One region of the Candidatus Contubernalis alkaliaceticus genome, then DNA from elsewhere that is predicted to be linked to it. Evidence: riboswitches for the same ligand, from Rfam matches in the RefSeq annotation. Region 1 holds a riboswitch; the other holds the start of a gene.
The links. Region 1 has a riboswitch for cyclic di-GMP ahead of HUE98_RS16075 (hypothetical protein). Riboswitches for the same ligand answer to the same signal wherever they lie in the genome.

Region 1 (5,358 bases):
AATTTATGCCCTTCAATTTAGGGAAATGGGCGGTGATTATAGTATTTTGGACTCATCTAATCCCTATCAGGCTTCCCCTAGTTTTATAAGAGATCTGGAATACGGTGAATATGAGATTGTGGTTCATGGAATTGATGTGGCTGAAGGCTCATTGATTTATTATGGAGCTTACACTCCCTTTATTCATGCTGCTCCTTAAAGCATAACGAAGTCATAGGGACCAGGAGAAGAGGTAAATATTTACTATGAAAAAGGATTATAGTAAGAAAATTACAACATCAGTATTAATCGTTATGATTCTGTGGACGCTGGTGCCTGTAACTGCACAAACAGGGGAACTGAAGGTCAGCCTTGGAGTGGAGCGAATCAATGCAAATACATTACAGTTAACAGCAGATTCAGCAGGGGCCAACAATTTTAGTTACCGGTTTGACATGAGGATTATGGGTACCGGGGAGGACTATACTATCATAAGAGACTTTTCCTCCGAACCCATTTTTACCTGGGGAGGTGCCCGAGATGGAGAGCTTTACGAAATTGTAGTTCATGGGGTATCAGAACAGGGTTACATAGGATGTTACTGTGTATTTGGGAATACAGACCATTCTGCCATTAATTTATTAACAGGTTTGAACATGGAAATTCATGCTGAGGGCAATGCAGTTCATGTTACCGCTGTGCCCCAGGGGGGCACCCATGTAATCTACGCCCTTCAGTACAGAAAAGTTGGGGATAATAATTATAATGAACTGAACGCCTCTAATCCGTATCAGGTTTCTCCGTCTTTCATTAAGCCCCTGGATAATGGAGATTACGAAATTGTTGTACATGCCATAGATATGGCCGGTGGCTTAATAACTTATTACGGAGCCTACAGGCCTTTTACTCTTCCAGCAGAAGAGAGCCCGGGAACAGATCCTCATTTCTGGGAAAGCAGAAAAAGCACATGGATTCATCCTCTTAAAAATGGTTGGGACATGAGGCATGATCCTACCATTGGGGGAAGGCAGTTTGGCGCCCCCAGGGGAAACAGCGCGCATGCCGGAATAGATTTTATAGCAGATCCGGGCACACAGGTAATAGCTATGACTGATGGTACAGTTATCAACATTTATAATTTTTATGCTGGTACCCAGGCGGTGGAGGTAAAAAACACTGACGGTACCGTTATTCGTTATGGTGAAATCAATCCTCAAGTTAATATAGGGACTGCTGTTAAGCAGGGAGATTTAATTGGATGTATTATTCCTAATAATCTCGATGGGCTTTCCATGCTGCACTTAGAAATTTATTTAGGATTTGATAAAAACAATCAAGTTGTTACCGGTCCACTTACTCAAGTATCTAATTCCACTGAATACTGGTATGTTCTTATGCGCAACTACCTGCGAAGAGCTGATTTAATTGACCCTACGGAAGCAAAGGACCTGACAATTAAATATTCGCCTTAACTGTAAAGGGGTTTACTTTTTTTGCAATATTTATAAAAAAATTAAAAGGTATTTAAAGGGAAATCTATTGTTAAGATGGAATAATAATCTATAAGAAAATGAATACAAATAGATAAGGGCAAAACCATTGAAAGATGGTGACGCAAAGCTATGGGTCTATAGCCTCGAAGTAATCGGGGGATGACTGCCAGGCTGCCAAAAATTAATATATTGGAGCCTGGCTTTTTATTTTAATTTGATCTTTGAGTTGGGGAGGATGATTGTTTTGGCCCATAATAATAACCTTTCTGTGGAGGAATTGATTGGAGTTTTGCAGAGCTTTGGTTACAGTGGAAGAAGAATAAACAAGATGCTTATGAGTCATTTTGGCAGCACAGATTTAAGAGGCATGAGTGTTGAGGAACATCAAAAAGTAAAAGATATTTTAAATTATTACATAGATTTTGCCCAAAAGTGCATGGGTGTGATTAATTCAGAATAATTTTAAAAAACATTTTTGGGCTGATGACACGAAGCTTACAGAAAAAGCAGAGCCTTCCCTAAATTAAGAAGTCAGCAGCCCGTAGGGCTGCTGACTTCTTTGGCGGTATTGATTTTTTTATCCCGGCCCCGATCCCGGTGGTTCCGGCCCTGGTGGTTCCGGCTCCGGCTCAGGTTCCGGTTCCGGCCCTGGTGGTTCCGGCTCCGGCTCAGGTTCCGGTTGTGGTTCAGGTTGCGGCTCCGGTTGCGGCTCCGGCCTTGGGGCAGGCCTTGGTTCCGGCTCTGGTTCAGGTTCCGGCTCCGGTTCAGGCTCTGGTTCAGGTTCCGGAATATTGACGCTGGTGGTAACCGGGGAGGAATAGACACCCTTGCCGTTAAAAACGATAAGGGTATACGTATAGGTGCTGGCAGCAATAAAATTGTGTTCGTCTAGATACTCAAGGCCTGAAAGAATTTTTATTAAACGTTTTTTGCCTTGTTCATGGGAACGGAAAAGGTAGTAACGGGGTGATGTTTCACCGCCTCTTTCCCAGCTCAAATATACGTTTTCATCGGTGCTGTTATAACTGGACTTGAAATTAATAGGAGAAGCAGGTTTCTGAATGGGTATAGCAACCTGGACTCCCTCTGCTTGATGATGACTTATAGGAGGATGTTCCAGGGTAACTCCGTTTACATTAATGATAGCCAGATTAACAGTCCCATTTCCTGTTATTTCAGCCTTGGAATTAATAATAAGCCTTTCTACTGCAGCCTGCTCCAGGAGACTAACAAAGGCACCTTCTGTATGCTCCTCTATTTTTAAAAGTATTATCATTCCCCTTGAAACAATTAAGTTTGCGTTTTTATTTTTTATAGAAATACTATTACAATCAGCTGCTGTTTCTATTTTTTCACTGGTAGCTGCTATTAAGTTGCTGAAACCTATGCCGGTTTCTGTAGTTAGATTATCCTCTGTAAGCGTTGCCCCACTTCCCAAGGTGGTTACCTTAACATAAGTGCTGCCCCGAGCCTGTATATTTGTACTTCCTTCCCGGGCGTTGAGATACAGCCTATCAATGAAAGAGTCCTCTAATACTAAATTTTTCACGCTGCCTGTAATGGCCAGAACACCGGAAACGTTAACATTTTGCAGAATCAAACTTTCTCCTGCTGTTTTTGCCGACAGGTAGAGATTCCCGGTAATATCTGTATTCCTAAGGGTTACATCTGCTGCCTTGATGGTCAGGTCTCCCTCTATTTTTTCCCGTTTGTCCTGGGGGCCGTGAATGCCGTCAGAATCGATGTATACTATTTCCGTAAGACTCCTACAGCCCAATATATAGGTCCCGGCTAAAACTAAGAGACATAAAGTCAAGGCAAAGCAAAAACATCTTTTTGCAGTAAACTTATTTTTTCTTTCTAAAATTTTGGGGGTCATTTCTTTCTCCTTTTTATTTTTGCCGCTCTTCTTGTACTTCTTCAGGCCTTTTTTTGATAAACATAAATAAGGGCTTTTTGAATTTATCAGCTAATACTTATGGAAGAAGAAGTTAAAAACTATGAATAGATAATGTCAGGATTGTAGACATGATGGATTTCTTTATTACTGTTCTACAAGTTTTCAAATATTTCCTCTATGAATACCTGATTATCTCTGAACAAATTATTAAAATTGTCTGCTATCCAACTTCCAAACAGAAATAATACACAGAAGAATATAGCCATAAATCACCAATTGGTATAAAATAATTGTAATGATTCAAAACTCTTTAATTATAGTAAAAGGATAGATGGCTAAAGGTAGATAGCGGTATATGATACATCTCATAGGGAAGATTACATGATTAAGCCCATATCTCTCTTTTTACGGTAAGTTTGGGAAAACTCTAAAGGGATAACAAGGTTTATAGGTAACCTAAAAAACCTAAATATATTATGCAAGGATGAAGGTAAACAATGAAGGAACTGGTGTTAACTACAGGGGATCAAAAGCTTAATTGGGCAGGTAAGCATATGCCGGTTTTACAGGTGATTGAGGAACGTTTTTTGAGGGAAAAACCCTTTAAAGGAATTAAAATTGCGGTATGTATCCATTTGGAGGCTAAGACTGCCCGTCTTTGTGAAGTCCTCCAGTCTGGAGGTGCAGAAGTTTTTTTGGCCGGCAGTAATCCTTTATCTACCCAGGACGATGTAGCCCAGGCCATCGCCCGGAGGGGAGTAGCTGTATTTGCAAAGTACGGCTGTAGTGAGGATGAATATCTACATTTTTTAGAGGAATTAATCAAAGCTGAGCCCAACATTATATTGGACGATGGCGGGGATGTTATTCACATGATTCACGAAAGATATCCGGAATATATACCCCAGGTTATAGGGGGATGTGAGGAAACTACTACCGGGGTTATACGTATGAAGGCCAGGGATAAAGCCGGCCATTTGAAATTCCCTATGATTTCGGTCAATGATGCCATGAGCAAGTATCTGTTTGATAATCGATATGGCACCGGGCAGTCTGTTTGGACGGGTATTATGCAGACTACCAATTTGCTGGTAGCCGGGAAGACTGTAGTGGTGGCAGGATATGGTTGGTGCGGTAAAGGCGTGGCCAGTAAGGCAAAGGGGTTGGGTGCCGATGTCATTGTAACGGAGATAGACCCTTTAAAAGCCATTGAAGCGGTGATGGATGGTTTTCAGGTTATGCCCATGAAGGATGCCTGTCCCCTGGGGGATATTCATGTTACTGTAACCGGCTGTTGTGAAGTAATTAGCAGGGAGCATTTTGACCTGTTGAAGGAAGGGGCCATCTTGACCAATGCCGGCCATTTTAATGTAGAGGTTGATTTTGAGGCTTTGGAAAAGTATGCGGTGGAGAAAAGAGAAGTGCGTAAAAATGTGATGGAGTATACACTGCCCGGGGGGAAGCGGGTATTTCTCATTGCCGAAGGGAGATTGGTAAATCTAGCTTCCGGGGATGGCCATCCGGTGGAGATTATGGATACCTCTTTTGCGCTGCAGGCACTTTGTGCGGAATACCTGGTGAACCATAAATTAGAAGCCGGCGTATATGATGTGACGGAGGAAATCGATGGGGAGGTAGCCAGGTTAAAACTGCACACCCTGGGATTTGAGATTGATTCTTTAACTCCTAAGCAGGAGGCATATCTAAAAAGCTATATAGTATAGCGATTTTCATTTAATTCCCCCAATACTGCTTCATTTTCATTTAGATGGCCTTTTATCTCTTTTTTTAGGGTATAAGTCCCCACCTTTTAAGGGTTAGCGTAGGTGGGGTTTTTAATCAGGTGGAGTAGAGTCTCCACCTGATTTCTTGACGCTTTAAGTTTGCTGAAACGAGTTCACTAATAAAAAAATGGGAAAATAGTAGTATGGTATTTCCAATAAAAATAGTTATAATATAACTATAGAGGAAGAATTTTTGTTATAC
Region 2 (5,358 bases), 1.6 Mb from region 1:
CCAGGTGGAGACGTCTACACCTGGGAAGCTTTTGCTTATGTTATATAATGGTGCCCTAAAATTTATTAGGGAAGCCAGAAAAGCAGCAGAGGAGAAAAATATAGAAAAGGTCAACAATAAAATTGGCCGGGCTCAGGATATAATCTTTGAATTAATGTCTTCTCTGAACTTTGAGCAGGGGAAAATAGCGGAAAACCTGTATGCCCTTTATGATTATATGAATCAACGTTTAATAGAAGCCAATATTAAAAAAGATGATAAAATACTGGCGGAAGTGGAAGGTATGCTGGAAAGCCTGAGGGATACCTGGAAAGAGGCCATCCTTAATAATAATTAACGAAAGCGAAAACCGGCAGATAAGCGGTGCCATGGGGACGGTTGCAGCGTCACCATGGCAAGAGCTGAGGCCCGAAGGCCTGGACCATGGAACCGTCCCCATGGCTTAGGGGTGTACTTCAAAGTGAACAGCCTTTCGCTTTAATGTAAGCACTAAAGATAGACGGTAAGAATTGAATATTTACTCTAAAAAGACAGCCCCAAACTGTCTTTTTTTGTCGCATTTTAGAAATAATTTGCAATACCGCAAATTAAGTATGTATTTAAAGAAAAATATTTCTTATCTTTTCTAATTATTATGCAGGATTTTGTATATTTTCAACGAAATATTCCTTAAATAGGAAACATTATGTCATCTTGAGATATTTTACTAATAGTTTAACCCTTTCAACAAGGATAAAGGAGGGTTTAGTTTGGCAAACTCAATCTTTTCAGGGGATGTGCTTACCCTGCTGCAAAAAGGTTTAGGTGCAGCGTCACTAAGTCAGAAGGTGTCTGCCAACAACATCGCCAATGTTAATACTCCTTATTTTAAGCGTTCCCAAGTGGTTTTTCAAGACCACCTGGCACAGGCTTACAAAAAGGCGGGTGCCGGGTTGGCGGTTACCAGGCCCGGCCATATGGGTGGCGGTGCTTCTAACACAAAAGACGTTAACCCTCGGGTGGAGAAGGATACTGCCACCCGCATGCGAAGTGACGGCAACAACGTGGATGTGGACCGGGAAATGGCAGAGCTAACCATGAATCAGCTCTACTATAATGCCCTGTCTCAATCGATAGATGGAAAGTTAGGTATGTTACGGTATGTTATTAATGATGGGAGGCGGTAAGAAGTGAAGATGTTTCATGCCTTGAGTGTTAGTGCCAGTGGAATGACCGCGGAGCGTTTTCGCCTGGATTTGATCGCCAACAATCTGGCCAATATAAATACTACCAGGACGGCTGAAGGAGGCCCTTACAGAAGGCAGTCGGCCATTTTTTCTGAAGCGCTTACCCAGGCCTTAAATGGTGCCCCCACCAAAAGCGCTGGAGTTCGGGTAGTTGGTGTTGCTCGGGATGAGACCCCGCCCCGGTTGAACTATGATCCCACTCATCCCGATGCAGATGAAGAAGGTTACGTGGCCATGCCCAATGTAAATGTCATAAATGAGATGGTGGATATGATTACTGCCACCAGGGCTTATGAGGCCAATGTTACAGCTACTAACGCCTATAAAAGTATGTTCTTAAAGGCTCTGGAAATTGGACGTGGTTAGAAGGAGGTACAGGTAAAATGAGGATAAATCCAATAAATTTGTTGATGCCTGAACCGGCAGCCAGGATTCAAAAAAATGACCAGGTGGAGAACGCTAAATCCTTTGGACAGGTTCTCCAACAGGCTCTGCAGGATGTTAATTCCCTGCAGGTACAAGCAGATGACTTAACAGCCCGGATGGTTCTTGGAGAAGTTGAAGATGTTCATGAGGTTATGCTGGCCTCGGAGCAGGCTAAGATGGCCCTGCAGTTGACGGTACAGATTCGCAATAAACTGATAGAGGCTTACCAGGAAGTGTCACGGATGCAGTTTTAAGCCTGGTTTAAAACCATAGTAAATGTTTTTCATTCTGATCGAAGTGGCAATTCAGTCGAAAGGCTGATGCGCAAAGCTATGGGTCTAAAGCAGTTTGCTATGACCGCCAGGCAGCCGAAACAGGATTTTTTTAATAGTTATTTATTGTAAAATTTCGAACTTGCGGCAAAGGCAGAATTGAGGTGTGGATTCTTGGAGGAAGAGCAAAAAAGTATTAATTCCTATATGGCCCTATGGCAGAACATGAGCAGGAATAAAAAAATAAGCATATTGGTTTTTTTAGGGGCTCTGACTTTAGCTCTCATTCTGTTTATTAGCTATTTCTCCTCTCCTCAGATGGAGGTTCTGTTTCGGGGGCTTAGCCCCGAGAATTCCTCTTCAGTACTGGCCCGTCTAGATGAGATGGCAGTTCCTTATGAAGTCGCTCCCGGAGGGTCCATATTGGTACATCGGGATACTGTGGACGAGCTGCGGATCCGTTTAAGCAGTGATGGTGGCCTCTATAGTGGGGGTATTGGATTTGAGCTTTTTGACCAAACCAAGCTTGGCACCACAGAAGCAGAACGGAATATTAATTATCAGCGGGCCCTGGAGGGGGAACTGCAGCGCACTATAAATCAAATTGAAGGGGTAGAAATGGCCCGGGTTCATTTGGTCCTCCCGGAGCCCAGTGTTTTTTTAATGGAAACCTCTGCTCCTACAGCTTCAATATTTTTAAAATTAAATCCCCTAAGCACCATTCGCCAAGATCAGGTAAACGGTATTGTTTACTTAGTAGCGGGCAGTGTGGAAAAACTTAAGGCAGAGGATGTAACGGTTATTGATACCCAGGGTCATATCCTTTCTCATTTACAGGAGGAAGGTGGACCCTTTGGAGGAGGTTTGGCCTCTGCTACCTTAAGTCAAATGGAGATAAAGAAAGCCTTTGAAAAGGAAATGGAAAATCGAGTTCAGAGTGTGCTGGAGCGGGTCCTGGGCGCGGGAACCGTGGTGGCCATGGTAACGGCAGACTTGGATTTTAACTCAGAGGAAGTAACAGAGATTATATATGGGGAACCGGTCATTAGAAGCCGTCACTCCAGTGAAGAAGAGTACGAGGGAACGGGCATGGTTCCGGGAGGAATCGCCGGTGTGGAATCTAATATCCCGGGTTATCCCTTTGGAGAGGTAGGAGCTGGGGAAAGCTATTATACCCATTATGAAGAGATAGAAAACTTTGAGGTATCGGAGGTTGTTACTCATACTGTTAAAGCCCCTGGAGAGGTTCGGAGCATTTCTGCCTCGATTATATATGATAATCAGCGGGGGACGTTGTCTCCCCGGCAGATGGAGGACATTGAAGATCTGGTGGCCACTGCTCTCGGGATGGTTGAGGAGAGAGATCAAATTAGTGTAGCCTCCATAAACTTTGATACCACTCACTTAGAAGAGACTATTATTGCTATGGAAGAAGCGGCTCAGTTAGAACGCCGCAATGTCTATATTCAATATGGGCTAATTGCGTTAGGATTAATACTGCTCTTTGTGTTAATTATAATAGTTGTTCGAAAATCCTTTGAAATTATTCAGGATAAGGCCATGTACAGTCAAATGGCAGCTGCTCAGGGGGAAGTGCAAGAAGAGGAAGAAGATGAGCCCGAACTTAAAATGCCGGAGCTATCAGAAGAAGCAAAAAAACAGCGTCGCCTAAAAGAATATGTAGCAAAACAGCCGGAGGGTGTGGTTTCACTGCTAAGGACTTGGATGGCGGAAGACAAGGGGTGATTTTTCTTTGAAACGGGAGAGCGAGCTTAAGGGGATAGAGAAAGTAGCTGTTTTATTAATGTCTCTTGGGCCTGATTTGTCATCTAAAATTTTGAAAGGTTTTACGGAAACTGAGATTGAACGCATAACCATGGAGATAGCTAATACTACTTCAGTGTCTGCAGATACCATAAGCCTTGTGGTGGATGAATTTTCTCTCCTTTCAGAAGCCCGTCAGTATATGTTAGATGGCGGAATAACCTATGCCAGAGAAATTTTAGAAAAAACTTTAGGTACCCAAAAGGCTAATATAATAATTAAAAAACTTCAGGAAAATTCTCAGATTAAGCCTTTTGACTTTGTGAGGAAGGCTGACCCCAGGCAGCTGGCTAATATCATTGGGAGTGAACATCCTCAGACGATTGCTTTAATTATGTCCTATTTAAACTCAGAACAGGCAGCTGTGGTTCTTTCCGTATTACCTTCTGATATGCAGCCTGACATTGCTCGTCGTATTGCTGTTATGGAAAGAACCTCCCCAGAGATTTTAAAGGAAGTGGAGAATGTATTGGAGACCCGTCTTTCTGCCCTGGTAGGTCAGGATTATACTTTGGCGGGGGGCATCCCATCTCTGGTAGATATTTTAAATCAGGTAGACCGCTCTACAGAAAAACTGATTTTAGAAGAACTGGAAATGCAGAATGCAGAGCTGGTTGATGAGATTCGCAAGCGCATGTTTGTTTTTGAGGATATAGTGGGGCTTGATGATTCCTCCATCCAACGGGTTATCCGGGAAGTGGATACCAAAGATCTGGCACTGGCCCTTAAAGGTGTGAACGAAGATGTCAGCGTTCGTATTTTCAAAAACATTTCCAAACGTGGAGCAGAAATGCTCAAGGAAGATATTGAGTTTATGGGTCCTGTTCGCCTGCGGGAAGTGGAAGAAGCTCAACAGCGGATTGTGGCTGTTATCAGACGTCTGGACGAATCCAGGGAAATTATTATTTCTCGGGGTGGGGAGGATGTAGTTATTGAATAAAGTAATTAAAGCTCCCAGGGAGTCAGGAGTATGTCAGATACCCTTAAAAAAGGAAAAAGAGATAGAAAAACCCGTGGAGCCTTCGGGCCAGGAAAAAGATGAAGGGGAGAATGGGGCCCCTTCTCCTGACAATATGTCTTTTCAGCTTCTAGAAGAAGCACGGCAGGAAGTTAAAGCTATAATTAATAAAGCAGAAAGCGAAGCCAAGTCTTTACAGGAAGCTGCATACAAAAAAGGTTTAGAAACGGGACAAGCAGAAGGCATGGCGGCTGTCCAAAGGAAAGAAGAGAAAATTTTAAAAGATGCCAGGGATGTTTTGACCCAAACGGTTAAGTTAAGAGAGATGGTGCTTCAAGCAGCGGAATCCCAGGTGGTGGAACTGGCCCTGAAGATAGCGGAAGCTTTAATACATAAAAAATTGGAGACGGAAAAGAATTTTGTTGTGGATATAGTGGCGGAAGCTCTTGCTTTAGTAGTCGGGGAGGAAAGTATCATGGTCAAGGTGAACCCTAATGATCTAAAAACTTGTTCTAAATATAAGGATTTTTTTCAAGATATTATATCGGAAGGAGCGAAGTTCAAGCTACTTCAGGATGAAAATGTGCCCCAGGGAAGCTGTCGGGTTTTTACTCAGGACAGCTTAGTAGAGTCCTTCCTTGATGAGCGTTTT

Region 2: another riboswitch for cyclic di-GMP. It lies ahead of fliF (flagellar basal-body MS-ring/collar protein FliF); the one in region 1 lies ahead of HUE98_RS16075 (hypothetical protein).

Annotation. Positions count from the first base shown of each region.
Region 1 is NZ_CP054699.1:3,258,742-3,264,099, reverse strand. Features, by position in the region: gene HUE98_RS16085 (S8 family serine peptidase) at 1-199, shown strand, start outside; gene HUE98_RS16080 (M23 family metallopeptidase) at 246-1,451, shown strand; cyclic di-GMP riboswitch class I at 1,559-1,651, shown strand; gene HUE98_RS16075 (hypothetical protein) at 1,717-1,932, shown strand; gene HUE98_RS16070 (hypothetical protein) at 2,050-3,351, opposite strand; gene HUE98_RS16065 (adenosylhomocysteinase) at 3,870-5,096, shown strand.
Region 2 is NZ_CP054699.1:1,294,111-1,299,468, forward strand. Features, by position in the region: gene fliS (flagellar export chaperone FliS) at 1-337, shown strand, start outside; gene flgB (flagellar basal body rod protein FlgB) at 750-1,166, shown strand; gene flgC (flagellar basal body rod protein FlgC) at 1,176-1,592, shown strand; gene fliE (flagellar hook-basal body complex protein FliE) at 1,610-1,906, shown strand; cyclic di-GMP riboswitch class I at 1,942-2,025, shown strand; gene fliF (flagellar basal-body MS-ring/collar protein FliF) at 2,099-3,670, shown strand; gene fliG (flagellar motor switch protein FliG) at 3,678-4,688, shown strand; gene HUE98_RS06340 (FliH/SctL family protein) at 4,681-5,358, shown strand, end outside.